3 regions of the Xenorhabdus sp. Sc-CR9 genome follow, and region 1 is predicted to be linked to each of the others. Evidence: predicted binding sites of a transcription regulator. Region 1 holds the regulator's gene; each other region holds the start of a gene.
What was found. Region 1 encodes CRP, which controls carbon source genes, mostly activating them, when cyclic AMP is high. Its sites were predicted from a motif close to ATGTGANNNNNNTCACAT; they were not measured.
Positions count from the first base shown of each region.

Region 2: a site for CRP is predicted at 4,773-4,790, ahead of pth (aminoacyl-tRNA hydrolase). Genes of this name have one in related genera too.
Region 3: a site for CRP is predicted at 4,192-4,209, ahead of gntK (gluconokinase). Genes of this name have one in related genera too.

Region 1 covers NZ_CAWQTY010000194.1:3,360-9,689, forward strand. Annotated here, with positions in the region: gene AACQ81_RS14175 (MFS transporter) at 1-205, shown strand, start outside; partial or broken gene AACQ81_RS19770 (hypothetical protein) at 252-478, opposite strand; gene ppiA (peptidylprolyl isomerase A) at 851-1,417, shown strand; gene AACQ81_RS14190 (aminodeoxychorismate synthase component II) at 1,836-2,411, shown strand; gene AACQ81_RS14195 (aminotransferase class III-fold pyridoxal phosphate-dependent enzyme) at 2,533-2,901, shown strand; gene crp (cAMP-activated global transcriptional regulator CRP) at 2,983-3,615, opposite strand; gene AACQ81_RS14205 (phosphoribulokinase) at 4,129-4,998, opposite strand; gene AACQ81_RS14210 (YheU family protein) at 5,075-5,293, opposite strand; gene AACQ81_RS14215 (LysE family translocator) at 5,522-6,130, shown strand; gene murP (PTS N-acetylmuramic acid transporter subunit IIBC) at 6,146-6,330, opposite strand, start outside.
Region 2 covers NZ_CAWQTY010000169.1:36,207-42,536, reverse strand. Annotated here, with positions in the region: gene AACQ81_RS09295 (TAXI family TRAP transporter solute-binding subunit) at 1-822, opposite strand, end outside; gene AACQ81_RS09290 (hypothetical protein) at 1,082-1,258, shown strand; gene AACQ81_RS09285 (hypothetical protein) at 1,675-1,854, opposite strand; gene ychF (redox-regulated ATPase YchF) at 2,735-3,826, opposite strand; gene pth (aminoacyl-tRNA hydrolase) at 3,938-4,528, opposite strand; gene ychH (stress-induced protein YchH) at 4,903-5,169, shown strand; gene AACQ81_RS09265 (autotransporter outer membrane beta-barrel domain-containing protein) at 5,286-6,330, opposite strand, start outside.
Region 3 covers NZ_CAWQTY010000055.1:56,602-62,931, reverse strand. Annotated here, with positions in the region: gene AACQ81_RS03145 (BamA/TamA family outer membrane protein) at 1-995, opposite strand, end outside; gene AACQ81_RS03140 (hypothetical protein) at 995-2,002, opposite strand; gene AACQ81_RS03135 (hypothetical protein) at 2,754-2,897, shown strand; gene gntR (gluconate operon transcriptional repressor GntR) at 3,126-4,121, shown strand; gene gntK (gluconokinase) at 4,409-4,945, shown strand; gene gntU (gluconate transporter) at 4,945-6,282, shown strand.

The DNA of each region.
Region 1 (6,330 bases):
AAGCTATGCTTCAACTCTGAATATTGGTGCATTTAATCTTGGTAATGCTATTGGTGCGTGGATTGGTGGGAGAGTTATTAATGCTGGATTCCCTTTGAATTCAATCTCCCTAGTGGCGGCTGCTATCTCTGTTGTTACTTTAGTGATGGTACTTATTATTTTTATTAGTAAGGATAGGCAACTTTTGATCTACCGGCCATCGTAAGCCAATTAATCAGTAATTTTGCTTTCAATGATAACTATCAAAATAATTAGCCCAATATCATCACTGACAGTTCAGTGTGGTTCATAAAGCGATTATTAACCAGTGCCCAGGCTATTCGGGCATTTTTATTCGCCAGAGAAACCGCCGCTTTATTGAGTCCACTGCGGGATATCATATTTTAACCAGCATTGTAATCCATTACATTGTTCGTTGGGAATTTTTTTGAACCCTATAGACAACTGAACGGGCACGATGGATAAGTATTTCTCGCAAGTCAAAGAGGAAGTTATTTCCCTCTCTATTATTATCTCACTATTTATTTCATTGGTGACGATACCGATTATTCTGCAATTACTACCAGTCTAAATTTTGATGGGAATTTCAGTTCCTGCTCTTTACTAAGCAGAGCAATGTGATATTTACCCACTTTGGTGCGGAAAGGGCATTAATATGGAGTTTATTCCCAAAATAGCTCTTCCAAAAATATGCGAATATAAAAATTACATAGATAGATTTTCTTCTAATCACCTAAAAATACTCGTAAATGTAGGTAAATATTTGGAACTTATCCCTATAGGGAATTACACTTAATGAGTTTTGTTGTTATGAGTTTTATTGTTGACCTCAAAAATAAAGGAACCATCAATGTTTAAACGTATTTTTGTGTCGCTTATGGCTGCATGTGCTATCGGTGTGATAGCTACTCCAGTATTGGCAGCTGAAACTCACGTGAAGCTGATGACATCAGCCGGAGAAATTGAACTTGAGTTGGATAGTAATAAAGCACCAATTACCACCAAGAATTTCGTTGAGTATGTCAATGAAGGGTTTTATAACAACACTATTTTTCACCGTGTGATTCCTGGCTTCATGATTCAGGGCGGCGGTTTTACAAAAGATATGAAGCAAAAAGCCACTAGGGAGACAATCAAGAATGAGGCGGATAATGGCTTGCGTAATCTTCGTGGCACAATCGCGATGGCGCGTACCGCAGATAAAGACAGTGCAACCAGCCAGTTTTTTATTAACGTTACCGATAATGCTTTCCTTGACCATGGTCAGCGTGATTTTGGTTATGCAGTCTTTGGCAAAGTGGTAAAAGGCATGGATGTGGTTGATAAAATTTCTCAGGTCAAGACAGAAAATGTTGGTCCTTATCAAAATGTACCAGCAAAGCCTATCGTGATCTTGTCAGCCAAGATCGAGCCTTAATCTTTCAATCTCCTGTTTTGTAGGCTGTTCTCACTCACCCCAGAAACATAGCCGTCTATGTTTCTGGGGATTAATGAGAGATTCCTGCCTCTCACCAAGGGACAGTCTTCGGCTGGACAAATTCGTTCCCGACGAACTTGTCGGTTCCTTTACTGTCGCACTGCCTCTTGAAATCCATTGGTTATAAGCCATAAGTAGATACTCGGATAATCGCCCTTGATTGTTTGGGTTGCACTTTACTTCTCTGAGTTTCCCTTCTCTGTCGCTACTATTCTAACAGTGCTTCTGTGGTATGATGAGTACTTCGTTGCCGTTAATAGTGTTTATCTGATTTTATTTTACCGTGAGACATAATGCATAATACCCTAATGTGGGTAGGGTAACTTATAAAACTATAAAATCAGTAGGATATACTCCTATGTTATTAATAATAGATAATTACGACTCTTTTACATTCAATTTATATCAGTATTTTTGTGAGTTAGGGACAGAGGTTTTAGTTAAACGCAATGATGAGTTGCAGCTTGAAGATATCGAAAAGCTGGCACCCACGCATTTAGTGATTTCACCTGGGCCTTGTACGCCAAATGAAGCAGGGATCTCGCTGGAAGCGATTTCGCATTTTGCCGGAAAGTTACCTATTCTCGGTGTGTGTTTGGGGCATCAGGCGATAGGGCAAGCTTTTGGTGCGAGCATAGTCAAAGCCCGTGAAGTGATGCATGGAAAAACCAGTTTGCTCCATCATTGTCAGCAGGGGGTATTCAAGGGATTGGATCATCCATTGACCGTCACTCGTTATCACTCTTTGGTTATTGCTGCGGAAACCCTTCCGGCATCATTTGAAGTAACGGCATGGAGCCAACGCAATGGTGATGTGGATGAAATCATGGGGATACGCCACCGTACTTTGCCACTGGAAGGGGTGCAATTTCACCCAGAAAGTATTCTTAGTGAGCAAGGACATGAGTTGTTGAATAATTTTCTTAAATATTAATCTGGTAACACCAAACCCCTCACTCTACTGTTTTTTTATTTGCTATAATGTGGTTTTTTATTCATATTTAATGACTATTATTTCACTTAGATGTGGTAAATATAAAAACAAGGTGAGGGAAATGGTAGGAAATCCTCTGGCTTGTTCTGTTGGTTGTGCAGCTCTGGATATTATCAATACGCCAGAAGTATTGGCCGGAGTGGAAGAACGTCATGATATGATCATTTGCGCATTGGAGAATCTGAACCAAAAATATGGCATTTTTCAGGAAATTCGTGGAAAAGGGCTGCTTATCGGCGCTGTATTGAAAAAAGAGTATCAGAGTAAATCCAGAGATATATTGCAGAAAGTGGTTGAACAGGGGTTGATGTTATTGAGTGCAGGAGACGGTATTCTGCGTTTTACGCCGTCATTGGTGATTCCTGAGGATGATATAGCAGAAGGCATGGCACGGCTGGATATAGCGATAACGCGGTGGTTAGATAAATAAGCTGGCAGCCAGATAAAGCAATAACAGAACAAAGAAGCCAGTGGGAATCTCGTAGATTACACTGGCCCGGTTTTTCAGGAACTAACGGGTCCCATAAACGACAATAGTTTTACCATGTGCAGAGATCAGGTTTTGATCTTCCAGCATTTTCAGAATGCGGCCAACTGTTTCACGTGAACAACCTACAATTTGTCCAATCTCCTGACGTGTGATTTTAATCTGCATACCATCAGGGTGAGTCATCGCATCAGGCTGCTTAGCCAGATTGAGTAATGTTTGGGCGATACGGCCTGTAACGTCCAGAAAGGCCAAGTTACCCACTTTTTCGGAAGTTGTTTGCAGGCGACTTGCCATCTGAGCAGATAAACGCATTAGAATGTCAGGATTAACCTGAATTAACTGACGGAATTTCTTGTAAGAAATTTCAGCCACTTCACAGGCGCTTTTAGCGCGCACCCATGCTGTACGTTCTTGCCCCTCTTCAAACAATCCAAGTTCACCAATGAAGTCTCCCTGATTTAAATAAGAGAGAATCATCTCTTTACCTTCTTCATCTTTTATTAGAACAGCAACTGAACCTTTAACAATGTAGTAAAGCGTTTCTGCTTTCTCGCCTTGATGAATAAGCGTGCTCTTGGATGGATATTTGTGAATATGGCAGTGTGACAAAAACCATTCAAGAGTAGGGTCTGTTTGTGGCTTGCCGAGAACCATTCGCTTTATCCTCTGTTGTTATTTCTGCCTTTATGAAGTGAGAAACAGGCCGTTTCTCTTAAGGCTAGTTTTATAAAGTCAATAGATTAACATATTAACTTGCTGAAAAACTGACAAACGAGAATTTTATATGGATTATAAAAATTTCAATATACAAGTGTATTGATCTTAACCCATATACCTTGCCAGTCTCGCATGTAGACTTGTTTGTAACACAGGAAAACGTTTCTGTCTTCTCTTGTATCGCTTCAGCATATTAAACTGGTTATCAGATTACCAGAAATTGGTCTAGAGACGTGGTCTTATTGATTTTATATTTATAATAACGAAAGATAATGCTGAATACTGTCCTTTTAGTGAAGTATTTCACGTTGTTTTTGCATGTATTAGTTCTTCATGGTTATGATTTTTATCAGGCTGATTTATCGCCACATAAATCACTTATTTATTTTAATAAAACAGGCGGCATTATTTTTTGTTACCTGTTTTATTAAAAATAAAATGAAGCCTAGATCATGAGATCTTTTTACCTTCCAGTAATTGTTTGACGAGCGGTGCCATAATTAACTCCATAGCCAATCCCATTTTTCCACCCGGCACGACGATAGTATTTATACTGGAAATAAATGAACCCTGAAGCATTGCCAGTAAATAGGGAAAATCAATTTGGCTTAGACCTCGAAAACGAATCACGATAAAACTTTCGTCTAACGAAGGAATGGCCTTGGCAGAAAAAGGATTAGAGGTATCAACAGTGGGAACGCGCTGAAAGTTGATGTGTGTGCGTGAAAATTGAGGAGTGATATAGCGAATATAATCGTCCATTGAGCGAACAACAGAATCCATAACAGCTTCTTGAGAGTGTCCACGCTCGCTGGTATCACGGATCAGTTTTTGTATCCATTCCAGATTGACTATAGGTACAACACCAATCAGCAAGTCAACATAGCTGGCAACATTATGTTGTGGCGTGACAACACCGCCGTGCAGCCCTTCGTAAAACAGAATGTCGGTGTTTGACGGCAATGGTTCCCATGGTGTGAAAGTGCCTGGTACTTGGTTATAAGGAACAGCTTCATCATAGGTATGGAGGTATTTGCGGCAGCGACCACTGCCTGTTTCCCCATAATCATAAAACGTCTTTTCCAGCATGCTGAAATCATTGGCTTCTGGCCCAAAGTAACTGATATGCCTGCCCTGCTCTTTCGCTTTTCGGATCTCAGCATCCATTTCTGGGCGAGTATAACGATGAAAACTATCTCCTTCAATGAGTGCAGCAGTTACATCAAGTTGTTGGAAAATCTTACGAAAAGCTACACTGGTCGTTGTCGTTCCTGCTCCACTGGAGCCAGTGATTGCAATAACAGGATACTTGGCAGACATGAACAGACTCCTTATTAATAAAAATTTGGATTATCTTTTTAATCAGTCTCTTATGATGAATAAAATGGGCCAAACCTTATGGGCGGAACATCTCTTTAGGCATGATATTGGCAGTTTCATGTAATTCAGACCATACCAGCAGAACCTCACCTCGTTCAAGCTGACGTTTGACATCCTGTACTTTTTGTTCAAGTGTTTTTTCTTGATCACCGTAATCTGTGCCTTCACGTAAGACAAAACTTTCAATTAAGTTGAGTAGAGTATCGGTTTCAAGTTGTTGCCACGGTATCATCATTGTAATTGCTCCTGATGATGTTTTGATTGTTCTGAAATTAAGTGTTTTTCGGATAATTGTTTTAAATGAGATAGCCTTAAATAAGGCACCATCCAGTATGGTTTATGGGGACAAAAATTCTCACTCATAATGAATTGATTTCATGATTAGTTATCTTGTGTGTGGAATAACATACTGCTATTTTTCTTGAAAGGAAATGTTGACCATTTGGGTGAGGGGAATCTACCCATGACTGTAAGTTTGTTATTCTCGCTTAGTACATTTATGTTTATTTCTGCCGTCACTCCGGGTCCAAACAACTTGCTGCTAACATCAGCGGGCGCTACTTTTGGTATCCGTCGCTCTGTACCACTTTGTTTGGGTATTGTATTGGGAATGCAGACAATTTTATTGCTGTCTGCCTTTGGGGTTGCTGCATTGCTGCTGATCTACCCTGCAATGCATACTGGCCTGAAAATACTCGGTAGCCTGTATTTGTTGTGGCTGGCTTGGAAAACGGCGACTTCACACTATAATAAGCAATTACGTACAGCGCAGGCGACAGGGGCACCAATCAAGATTCATCAAGGCTGGTTACTGCAATTCCTGAACCCCAAAACATGGTTGATGGGATTGGGGGCAGTCAGCAGTTACAGTCTGCCCGGATCACTATATAACAATTCGATATTGGCTATCAGCGCAGTAATGTTAATCTCGAGTGCAATAGCTGGTGCAATCTGGCTTATGCTTGGCTCATTGATTGGCTGTTTATTAAGAAATCGCCATGCGTGGTTCATATTTAATATTGCGATGGGGCTGCTGACCGCCGCTTGCGTCCCTTTAATCTGGGTTAGCTAAAATTAGGGACTGGAGTCAATTCATGTCAATATTTTTACTGCCAAAGAATAATGTCAGCATAAAGCCTGACAGGTAAGCGACGAGCAATCCGGCACCATATACTGCCATGCCCGTGAAGATACCATTGTTGGAGGTCATCAGGGGGAGCGCGACCAGACCGGAAGGGCCAAAAACACTATTTAATCCGACTGGTAATCCCC
Region 2 (6,330 bases), on a different contig from region 1:
TTTTTCGTCTATTCCGCGTGTTGTCATTAGAATATTGGGTTGCGCAATAGTTTGAATGGCCCATTTCTGACGAGGGTAAGTTTCTGGATTAATGATGAAGCGGAACCATGAATTGGCGATGGCATTAATTTTATCCAGTTGTTCATCTGTCACATTCAGGATTCGGGCCGGAACACCACTGGCATACATATCCGTGACTGCTGATGCGGGTATACCCGCAGGCAGGGAACCACCATCAAGACGACCGTCTCGCATGGCCGAAACTGTATCACCATAGCCAAGGTATTCTGGTTGAATATCTTGCTTGCTGAGATTAACTCCTTTCAGAATAATCAGCGTAGATTGTTCGGTACCGCTGGCTTGTGGCCCGACAGAAAAACGAGTACCAGAAATATCATTCAACGTACCATCTTTGATTTTTTCATTTAATAGAACAAAGTGCTCAACATTAGGCCAGAGTACTGAAATTGAGCGCAAATCCTGATAAGAGCGGTTTTCAAAATTCCGAACTCCTTGATAAGCTTCGAGGGCGATCAAACTCTGTAAGATAGCGAGTTGCGCTTCATTTTTTTGGAGTAAATCAATATTTTCAATTGAACCTGCTGAAGATTGTCCTGTAACTTGAATATTCTCCTGTTTTAAATGATTACTCCAGATATTGGCTAATCCCACTCCCATCGGATAATAAGTTCCACCAGTGGAAGCAGTAGCTACAGAGAGAAAGCGTTTATGGGTATTCTCCACCTTTCCTGCAATGGCCATGACGACCAATATACAGATGGCGAGTATCACCAGAAGGAGTTTTATTTTTTTTATTTTCATAATGTGATTACCGGATGTTATGTAACAAATTCTTAATATTTATATTAATTTGTATACAACATTACTCCTCTAATTTAGAGTTTAATGTCATAAATTTGTGATAAGCGTTTTATAAATGTTAGAAGTGAAACAGGAAATATGAAATAATTGATGGTTTTTGAGTGATAAAATCACTAAATAATTTTTAAAGAGGTAAACGTTAGATTTACCGGGGCATGGCGCGTCATCAAACGCTAGTGAACCTCGTCAGGAGTATTCAATGTCTGGTTATGCGCTTAGTGTCATTGAGGTATTGGAAAAGTTAGCTATTAACAGCGTTGTGGTTTTTGGTTGGTCATTGGGAGGGCATATTGGAAATGATCGGGTTGATGTTTTGTGGCACTCCACCGATATCAACTGGTGCAGAACCTTTCTGGGAAGCACCAGAGTTATTTAATCGTATTTTTACTGATTTTCTCTATGATTTTTAAGGAGAATATCAAAATGTGAATAGAAAAATATTAATATCAAATTATGAAGAAAACAAACTCAATAAATGCGAATTGATAATAATCAATAATAGTGGGAGTTTTAATTACATGCTTGGACAGTAACGCAGTAAAAACTCCCGCCATTATAATTTAATAAACCAAACTATTAATCATAATTTAGTTTAAATCTCTTTATGCTAAAAATCCAGTTTAAATTATAAATCAATAATTATAAATAAGCATTAAACACAAACAGTTCACCAATGATTGTTACATGAAGGACATTGAAAATGATTTTCATGGTTACATACCTGATATTCAGATTTATTTTATACATTCATTGATGAAACAGAATTTATATTTTAAATATACTGGATGTTGATTATATACAGACTTTTTTGAGGAAACCTAAGAAACCCTTATCTGATAGCAAATCGCAGCCCCCTAAGCAGATTTGTTTGGCTGAAGGACCAAAGATATTACAAGCAAGAGCTGAGGCATTAGCAGTAACAGTTGTTCCGATAATAAAGGTCAGTATACAAGCAACTAATTTTTTGTTCATAATTTCATACCCTATTTTTGTGTGTAAATAAAAGTACTTGTCGTTTTCCAGCCTTGTTGGCTGCATTCATTAATGTTACTAGATTTTTCTTTAAGCTATAATATATGGCTTATTAGAAAAGGCGTTTAATAACATAATGTCTACCACTATTAGGAATCAGGTTATAGATTATTTAGAGAGTATTTTTTACTCGCCAAAAAATATACCGAGATTCACTCTGTGGCGTTAGCAGTGATAGTCGATACTATGATTCATGACAGTATAAAAGCAACTAATTTTCTATTCATGATTCCATATCTCATTTAGTCATAATGGATAAATATATCGACGTTTACAACATGTTCAATATCAGAATTGAACGTGATTATTCTTGCAATTGTTCTATGTTTTGGCTATCTATTTGTCCAATGCATTTATGATTTGTTTATAAAATAACAATGATGTATCTCTGAGATTTTTATATAAAAAAGCTACTGAATGATTTATAAGAGAAATATCCAGTTAAATTGATATTTAATTATATCATTTCTATTTTTATTATAAATTAGGCTTTTTATTACTATGTATATGGGGATATTATAACTGTCGTCTTTTCAGTCGCAGATTTGTTGATTACGCATACTTATCTTTTTATAAACATACGGTTATCTATGCTATAAAGGCAGAGGCATGTATCTTTTCATGAACCTCTATATTCCATAATGGGGAAATAGTGTGGGGGAGTGTGAGACAAACGGGATAAATCCGAGAGTTATTTTTAATGCGTTTTGATGAAATATTTTGAGATATTATAAAAGTTAAAATCCACGTTGAATTACGTGGATTTTAATGACTTTTCTGCTAGGGATAAGGCATCGTTAGATGCCTCAGACATAAAAAATCAGACGTTAAATAAGAAATTCATCACATCGCCGTCTTTGACGATATAATCTTTCCCTTCTGCACGCATTTTACCTGCTTCTTTCGCACCTTGTTCACCTTTGTAAGTGATGAAATCTTCAAACGCGATGGTTTGGGCACGGATAAAGCCTTTTTCAAAGTCAGTATGAATTTTACCCGCTGCTTGTGGAGCCGTAGCGCCTACAGGGATTGTCCAGGCACGAACTTCTTTTACACCGGCAGTGAAGTAAGTTTGCAGGTTCAGCAGCTCATAGCCCGCACGAATAACACGATTCAACCCTGGTTCTTCCAGACCCAGTTCAGCCATGAATTCTTCGCGGTCGGCATCTTCCAGTTCTGCAATATCAGCTTCAATCGCAGCGCAAACAGGAACAACGACAGAACCTTCTTTTTCTGCGATGACACGAACAGTGTCAAGATGTGGGTTATTCTCGAAACCATCTTCATTGACGTTAGCAATGTACATGGTTGGTTTCAGCGTCAGGAAGCTCAGATAACGAATAACCGCTTTTTCTTCTGCACTCAGGTTTAAAGCACGCAGCATACCTGCTTGTTCGAGGTGGGGAAGGCACTTTTCCAAAGCTTCCAGCTCTGCTTTAGCGTCTTTATCACCACCTTTGGCTTTTTTCTGTACACGCTGGATAGCGCGTTCGCAGGTATCCAGATCCGACAGAGCCAGTTCAGTATTGATAATGTCAATATCGGCAGCAGGATCAACCTGACCTGAAACATGGATGATGTTGTCGTTTTCAAAGCAACGCACAACATGGCCGATTGCTTCTGTTTCACGGATGTTGGTCAGGAATTGGTTACCCAAGCCTTCACCTTTTGAAGCGCCTTTTACCAGACCGGCAATATCCACAAACTCCATTGTGGTCGGCAGTATACGCTGTGGCTTGACGATTTCAGCCAATTGGTCAAGACGTGAGTCTGGCATCGGCACAACACCAGTGTTTGGCTCGATAGTGCAGAACGGGAAGTTTGCTGCTTCGATACCTGCTTTGGTCAGCGCATTGAATAATGTAGATTTCCCAACGTTAGGCAGGCCAACGATACCGCATTTGAATCCCATATATTTATCACCTTAAATCACTTATAAACCAACGAGCAATATGCTTGTCGGTGAGTTATACAAATTGGCGCTATTATACACGCAATAACCCGCTGCGCCACGTACTCCCAGTCAGGCGCTGGCTTTGAATGCGTGTAAACGGTTAATTGCCTTGCTCATGCCATCTTTAATCAGAATATCAGTGCAGCGCAATGCTTCATCAATGGCATCGTCAATCAGATTTTGCTCACTGGCAGGTGGCTTGCCGAGTACGAATCCCACAACTTTATTTTTATCACCCGGATGGCCTATACCAATGCGCAGGCGATGAAAGTTAGGGTTATTGCTGAATTTGTTCTGAATGTCTTTCAGGCCGTTATGACCGCCATTGCTGCCGCCTAACTTCATTTTTGCCACACCAGGCGGTAGATCCAATTCATCGTGTGCTACCAGAATCTCGTCCGGTTGGATGCGATAAAACCCGGCAAGGGCAAGGACAGATTTACCACTGAGATTCATGAAAGTGGCTGGCACCAGCAGGCGGATGTCCTGCCCATTTATATTGATACGGGCGGTATAGCCAAAAAATTTATTTTCTTCTTTCAGGGATTGGTTATAGCGGTGTGCTAATGAATCGACAAACCATGCCCCGGCGTTATGTCTGGTCTGCGCATATTCAGTTCCAGGATTTGCCAGGCCAACGATTAATTTTATGTTACTCACAGTTTTGGTTCGCTTATTGGCAATAAAACAAAAAAGGGCATTAGTTTACCTATCTAAAGGCCTGAGTACAAAACTCATTATGTGTTTTATTTTTTAGAGGCAGAAAACAAAGGCGTAGTTTGAAAGATGAAGGATATACTCGTCATGCTACCGTTATTTAGGCAGATCTAGTTTGGATAAATGCAAACTATTAATAAATATTATTCCGACATAATGTAAAAAATTAGGTTCAAGTTTGTACGGATTGTGATCACCACCTCAATAACCTTTGAAAAATCAAGGCTATAATTAATACAAAGAAAGATATCTACTTTCGTGCTTTTTAGTTCGTTGGGTTTGCAAATTGCGTTCGCAAAAAGTATTGGAGGTTGGTTATGAAGCGTAAAAAGGCTTTTATCTTTGGTAACATTCTCATGGGGTTGGGAATGGCTGCAATGTTTCTCAGTTTGGCCTATGTATTGCTCGGTCATGTCTTTAATTTGGGGCTGTCTGAATTATTGACGGGCGTTGCATTAATGGGGCTGTTTGTAGGGGCATTAATTTGGTTGGCGGGAGCCAGTATTGGTGGACGGGAACAAGTGGCTGATAAGTATTGGTGGTTAAAAAATTACGATGAACGTTATCGTCGCAAAAAAACATAGACTCCCATGATTAATAGATTAAAAAGTAACTAATTTAATTAAGGCGGTAAAAAAATTACCGCCTTAATTGCTTTTCTTTTTATAAATTTTCTAATTTTTATCTTGAATTAATCTTATCAAAATTTGACATTCAAACCGAAATTAAAATTATAGTTACGCGAGAAATCGTTAGCACTGTTTTCATGTGATACAGCGGCAAATGCGCGAAAGTCGTTGGTCAGATTAGCATTCACTCCTACCGTGTATTGAACATGATTTCTGGCTTGTTTTTTTTGCAGTACGAATGATGTTATGGTGGAATTGATGGCACTGCGCAGTGTATAGCGTTCGTTATTGAACTGATGATTGAACAGGATTGAGGCGTATGGATTGAAACGGCCTAATTGTGTGTCAATTCTCCAGCCCACTGAACCTACATTGGGGTTATAGTTTTGATTACCAAAGTGCATGGAGGTGCTGTTATTGCCGGATTCACGGTAACCATTGATATCTCCATTGTCCCACGCATATTGGATAATTGGGCTGGTGGTCAGGTATTGCGTGATAGGAATATTCCAGCCTGCCGTAATTCTCCAACCCCACTGTTTACCAATTGTTGAACCTGATTCTCTGCGCGTGGCTTGTCCAAGCTGGATGGTACGTGACAGATAATTGTAATTGGTGTGGGAATAATGAAGATTACCACTCAACCAGCCATTACCCGCATAGTTCCATAGCGCATAAGTGGCTATAACATGGCCATTCGCGGCATAATGGAAATTATAGGAGGGGTTCTGTTCATCCTGATAATGAGAAATTACTAATCCGAATAGTAAATTAGCCGTTAATTGATAGTCGCTACCCAATGTGAAAGTGTTATTGCCACTGTCGGTATAACCGCCGAATATACCAATTTTACCTTGGTCATTATGCCCATTGCGTAGCTGTTGCAGATGACCATCCAGTGAGGAAGTAACGTTTTTGGTTGGTATTCGGTTGACTTGATTCAGCACCATCACCTGTAGAGGGGCCTCATAGATGGACGTAATATACTGACCAATCAACCGATGTGCATAAGGTGTTGGATGAAAGTTATCGGAAAATAAGTAAGATTGGTTTTTATCAACCTCTGGATCGGAAGAAACGCAAAATACGGCATACTTGCCTTGTGGGCAGGTATAA
Region 3 (6,330 bases), on a different contig from region 1:
AGTGTGCCTGTACCTATCCAACCGACTACACCATGGCGCCAACCAAGTTTGTGCCTTAGCTCCAGTTGTGTCGTGAAGATATTGTTGTCACGATAGCGACCTTCATAGTACCCGCGCATCCGCTGACTATTTCCGAGTAACGATAATTGATTCCACGGCACACTACCGACACTGAAACGGGCATAGTTATCAAAGGCCAGTACCGTCTTATCGGATAACGAGTGATAGGTTGAAAATTGTAACTGCGTAGTCTGGAAACGGTGATCTCCCCCGAATTCTGGGGAAAAATAAGTATAAACGATCTCAAATACCTGACCGTGTTGTGCATTGGGCAAGAAATCCCGCGTATCGTAACTGAAGTGGACACTGACACCAGAGCTGATAACTGAACGCCTGCCGACGGATTGTTCAAAATACCGTTTTGCGCCGGCATCCGGATCATTAGCATTGACGGATGAGAAATTCCAGCCTAACCCCATATAAGTGGCATCAGCGACGCGATAGAGCAGGCGGGGACGAATATCAAATACCTGTGAGTTATATTTCTCTTTATTACTTTTATCGTTACCGGCTTTGTAGCCTTTACCCCAATAATAAGTCGGGGTGTTATTTACTGTACCGGAGACAAATAACCGCCATTGGTCATTGGCAAGGAAATTATAATTGGTAAAGTTCAGGCCAAATGCACCGGTAGAAGAACCAAAGCCACTGAGTCCCAGCGAAGACGTCTGGCTGATACGATCTGAGCTGTCAGGCCGATATAAACCAACCACGGCAACCCCAATTCCTACTCCCATCTCAGGGGTGTAGAAAGGGCCGGGCAATATGCCCCAATCAATTTTCTTGCGGGCATCAAAAGAATTACTTCCGCCTAATTTGTTTAGCCAACCATCAATTTTTTGCCGTTCTGGCAGGATATCAGCGTGCGCGGCTGAAACGGTAAAAATAAAGAAGCTGGAAATCACCAGTCTTTTGAAAGTTGCGAAACCAAACATTAAAAACGAAACTCCCCGGAAATAAAGAAGGTATTTCGGTTTCCAAAACCGACCTCGGAGATTACGTTGAAATTACGGGTAACTTCGAAACGTGCACCAACGGTATTGTTCCATTTATAGGCAAGGTGTTGTTTGACATCGAATTTAATTTCCGTATTAGGGTTCATAGTATTCAAAAGACTAAATGCTCCATCCAGCTCAGAGGGCAAACTGAGTTTACTTACATCACCTTTAAAGCGTTGAGTAATATCTTGATACATAGCGCCGACCCACACCTGAACTTTGGTATTACCTTGACCAGAAATTAATGGGTTAAATACAAATTCATAACCAACACGAGGTGTCAGAACAAAAGCACTAATATCACCATCTAAGATATCTAAATTAGTACGGGTATAATTAGCATCTAATGTGGCAAAAAATTGGTTGTAACCAGCGGCAAGGGTTGCCCCACCGCCAAAAGTTTTTCCTTTGAAGTTTAGTTCGAAAGGAATATTTTTCATATAATGAGTATCTGTTAAAAAGGCAATATTATCTATATTTGTGTTGGATTTACCTTTGGTTTTTCCATAGACACCATAAATGTTTAGGAAAGGAAATACCCATGAATCAAGCTTAAGCATATGGGTTTCACTTTTTTGGCGCGTCTTGCCAGCATTAACAAAGAGCGCTTTTTCAAAAAAATTCTTATATTCTGGTTTAATGTTATGGAATTGAAATTTAATGCTATCTACAACAATATCCTGCCGCATATTCATATAACTATAACTGGCACCAAACGGCTCTGGCAGGTCATAGCCTTTTTCCTGTGCTTTATCGCCCCAAATTGGCAGAATACGCGATTCAGATTTGGCAGAACGGGATAAGCTACCGTCATTGTTGGTTTGCGGGACGCCTGATTCTGTCATGGTCAATGAGAAAAGCGGGCGATCACTATCTGCATAGCTGTATGAAGCTGTAAAACATAAGGTGGCAGCTAACAATTTGCTGGTGTTAGTTAAGTTCATAAATTAACTCGCTTCCTATTTTTGACAAATAAATTGTCTACAAAATCAACGATAAGGGGATAAAAGGCGGCGTAGGTTAGCATAGCTGTTTTTGGCAATCATTAACGAATTATGCTCGGAGGCAGTTTTTTGCACAATTTGGAGTTTTCGTTTGTTTTATTACCAAATAAAATGAATTTCTTCTCTCTTATATGTTAATAAACCTAATCATTTTTAGCCGTGATTATTTTGGTATTTATTTTTACTTCAACATATTATGGTTGCTAAAAATAAACTAAGGTCTAATAAATTTTTTAGTTTTGTTTGTGTGTTGACTAAATCAAAATAAATGACTACTAAAATGTTCTTTAATAATCAGTCTGTAAATTCGGCTTTTTATTAAATAAGTAATTATATTTAACGACGAGGTGCACGCGACAAAACATCTCGGTTTATCCCCGTGCTTACAGGGAACACTGTAAAAGTAATCGCTTTTTCTTTCTCATCAACTGTTTATCCCCGTACTTACGGGGAACACTCTAAATTTATCCATCTGTTTTATAATAATTTTCTAGAGTGAAAAAATTCTACCATTTTTTCAGCTTATAAATCAGTCAAATTATGATACTCCTATTGCAGCCATCACAAAATAACCTGCTAGCCTTAACTAAGATGAGGGCGCTCCTATAATTCATTTCACGAGAAGCAATAACGGAATAACAATAAAGAAAATAACACCACGAAAACCATTCTATGGTGTTGCACAGCGAGAGTGTCTACCCCAGCTCTGGAGTTGGAAGCGTGTATCAACGAAGCCGATGTGATTTTACTCGATCCGCAAATTTGGTATGAACTTGCCCGTTTTACGGCACTGGCGGAACCATTGGGTAAGTCCATCAGCTTGCATCGGTTATGACAGTGGCGAGCGAGCAGCATGTATTCATCCCGCATTTACTCCCCAAATTATTTATCGGGATTCACTCAGGTGTGTGTAAAGCATCACAATTTCAGGAACAGTGGATAAATCAGATGAGACATGCGTCAGCATTTTTTGCTAAAAAGCATGTTGTTATGGTGTATAAATGTGTTAAAACCGCTGACTATTCATCTGATTGTCTCGTTAACTGATTGCATTATATTGAAAATGAAGAAAAAACGCCCTGTTTTACAAGATGTTGCAGACCTCGTTGGGGTCACAAAAATGACGATCAGCCGCTTTTTGCGTAATCCGGATCAGGTTTCTGAAGCATTGGGAAAACGAATAGCAGAAGCTTTGGATCAGTTGGGTTACATTCCCAACCGTGTACCAGATATTCTTTCCAACTCCACCAGCCGTGCAATCGGCGTTTTGCTTCCTTCCCTGACGAATCAGGTTTTTGCTGAAGTGATCCGTGGGATCGAGCATGTGACAGATCGCAATGGCTATCAGACCATGCTGGCTCACTATGGCTATTCTGCCCAAAAAGAAGAAGAGCGTTTACTTTCCCTGCTTTCTTACAATATTGATGGCCTTATTTTGGCAGAACGAACGCACACCCCCAAGACGTTGAAGATATTACAGACCGTAGGAATTCCCGTAGTAGAACTGATGGACAGCGTATCGCCTTGCCTTGATATTGCTGTGGGCATCGATAATTTTGAAGCGGCGCGTCAGATGACGATGGCAATGATCAAGAGCGGCTGCCAGAATGTGGTTTATCTTGGTGCCCGACAAGATGAGAGGACGCTGATCCGTTTGCAAGGGTTTGAAGTCGCGATGCGTAGCGCCGGGCTTCAGCCGAGAAAAGTAATGACACCCGATAGTTCATCCTATTCATTGGGGGCTCAGCTTTTACTGGAAACCTGCCAGAAATATCCCGGCGTTGATGGTTTGTTTTGCACGAATGATGATATTGCCATTGGTGCGGTTTTTGAGTGCCAGCGCCAGGGGATTAAAGTACCGGAAGAAATTTCTATAGCCGGTTTTCATGGTCATGACATCGGTCAGGTAATGACACCAAAACTTGCCAGTGTATTGACTCCCCGTGACCTGATGGGACGTAAGGCAGCAGAAGCCTTACTTACTCGCCTGAAGGGGAACAAACTGGAACACACTCTGATCGATGTCGGATTCACCCTTTCATTGGGTGAAAGTATCTGATGGGTAACAGTATTTAATGGATGAAAGTGTTTAAATTTTGTAGCTCAAAATGATGCTTCTTCATCTTCAATTGCGATAAACCTCACATTTTCCTTTTTTGGCGATCCTGATTGATTGCCCGCCACCCTGTCGCGCTGTTAATGTTACCGGTAACCTAATTACCGATAACAATTGTGCAGGCTATATTTTTTAAAGTTACTGTTTGGCTGGTCATATTGCATGGCTAATATTTTTAATTTAATTCAAATGGATAGCTAATCAGTAAGGTCTGCATAAAGGAGTTTGATATGAGCGGTACCCAGCAGTTAAATCATGTTTTTGTCTTGATGGGGGTATCCGGCAGCGGTAAATCTGCGGTTGCCAACGGGATTGCCCGTGAGCTGGGGGCAGTATTTCTGGACGGGGATTTTCTGCATCCTCGCGCCAATATTATGAAAATGGCACAAAGCCATGCCTTAAATGATGATGATCGTCAGCCGTGGCTGAAGGCACTCAATGATGCCATTTTTGCCATGCAACGTACCAATCATGTCTCTCTTCTCGTGTGCTCTGCCTTAAAAAAAAGCTATCGGGATATACTGCGTGATGGCAATAAGAATCTGTCATTTCTCTATATGAAAGGGGATTTTGAGTTAATTGAAAGTCGGCTGAAAGCACGCAAGGGGCATTTTTTCAAACCACAAATGCTGATCTCACAGTTTGAGACTCTGGAAGAGCCGGACGGTGATGAAAAAGATGTTCATCAGATTGATATTAAACCTTCCCTTGATGAAGTCATCCAAAACGCAATTAAAACTATTGACCGTATTAGCGAGGAGCGTTAATGAGTACATTAACTCTGGTTATGACGGCCGTCGGCTCTGTTCTTTTATTGCTGTTTCTGGTGATGAAAGCCAGAATGCACGCTTTTATTGCATTGATGCTGGTTTCGATCGGGGCAGGAATTTTTTCAGGAATGCCACTGGAAAACATCACCCAAACCATGCAAAACGGTATGTCGAGTACGTTGGGTTTTCTTGCTGTTGTTGTGGCTCTGGGCGCGATGTTTGGCAAAATTCTGCATGAAACAGGTGCTCTTGATCAGATTGCAGTGAAACTACTGAGCAGTTTCGGGGAAAAACGGGCCAATTACGCATTGGGTATCGCCGGGCTTATCTGTGCCTTGCCCCTGTTTTTTGATGTAGCAGTTGTGTTGCTGATTGGTGTGGTATTTGCCGTGGCGCGCCGCACCAATGGCAATGTAGTGAAGCTGGCGATCCCGCTGTTTGCCGGTGTTGCGTCGGCTGCGGCATTTCTGGTTCCCGGGCCGACTCCCATGCTGCTGGCTTCTCAAATGGGAGCAGACTTTGGTTGGATGATCCTGATTGGCTTGAGTGCTGCGATCCCCAGCATGTTACTGGCCGGCCCGATATACGGCAATTTTATCAGCAAATATGTCACGCTGGATCTGCCTGAGGATCTGAGTACTCCAAGCATTGGTAAAAACCAGATGCCTTCCTTTGGTTTCAGCCTGGCACTGGTATTGTTCCCGCTGGTGTTGGTCGGGCTGAAAACTATTGGTGCCCGTTTCGTGGATAAGCAATCTGAGCTATACCAATGGATGGAATTTATCGGTCATCCCTTCACGGCGATTTTGGTTGCATGTCTGGTGGCGATTTATGGTCTGGCAATCCGTCGTGGCATGAGCAAAGATAAGGTCATGGATGTTTGCTCCGCTGCCATTCAGCCGGCAGGGATTATCCTGCTGGTAACGGGTGCAGGTGGCGTATTTAAGCAAGTGTTGGTCGATTCCGGTGTTGGGCCGGCATTGGGTAATGCATTGGTTGGTGCGGGTCTGCCAATTGCGATGGCATGCTTTATTCTGGCGGGTGTCGTACGTGTAATTCAGGGTTCGGCAACTGTAGCGTGTCTGACCACGGTAGGGCTGGTTCTGCCAGTGATTGGTGAACTGGGTTATTCTGGTGCACAAATGGCAGCGTTATCTGTGTGTATTGCGGGTGGTTCTTTGGTACTTAGCCATGTTAACGACTCCGGTTTCTGGCTGTTTGGTAAATTTACCGGTGCGACAGAAGCACAGACACTGAAAACCTGGACGATGATGGAAACCATTCTCGGCACCACTGGCGCAGTTGTCGGCATGATTTACTTCGCAATGCTGTGATGTTCTAAAGTCTTTTTTGCAAAATATTTAGTAGCGCTTTAATGATTG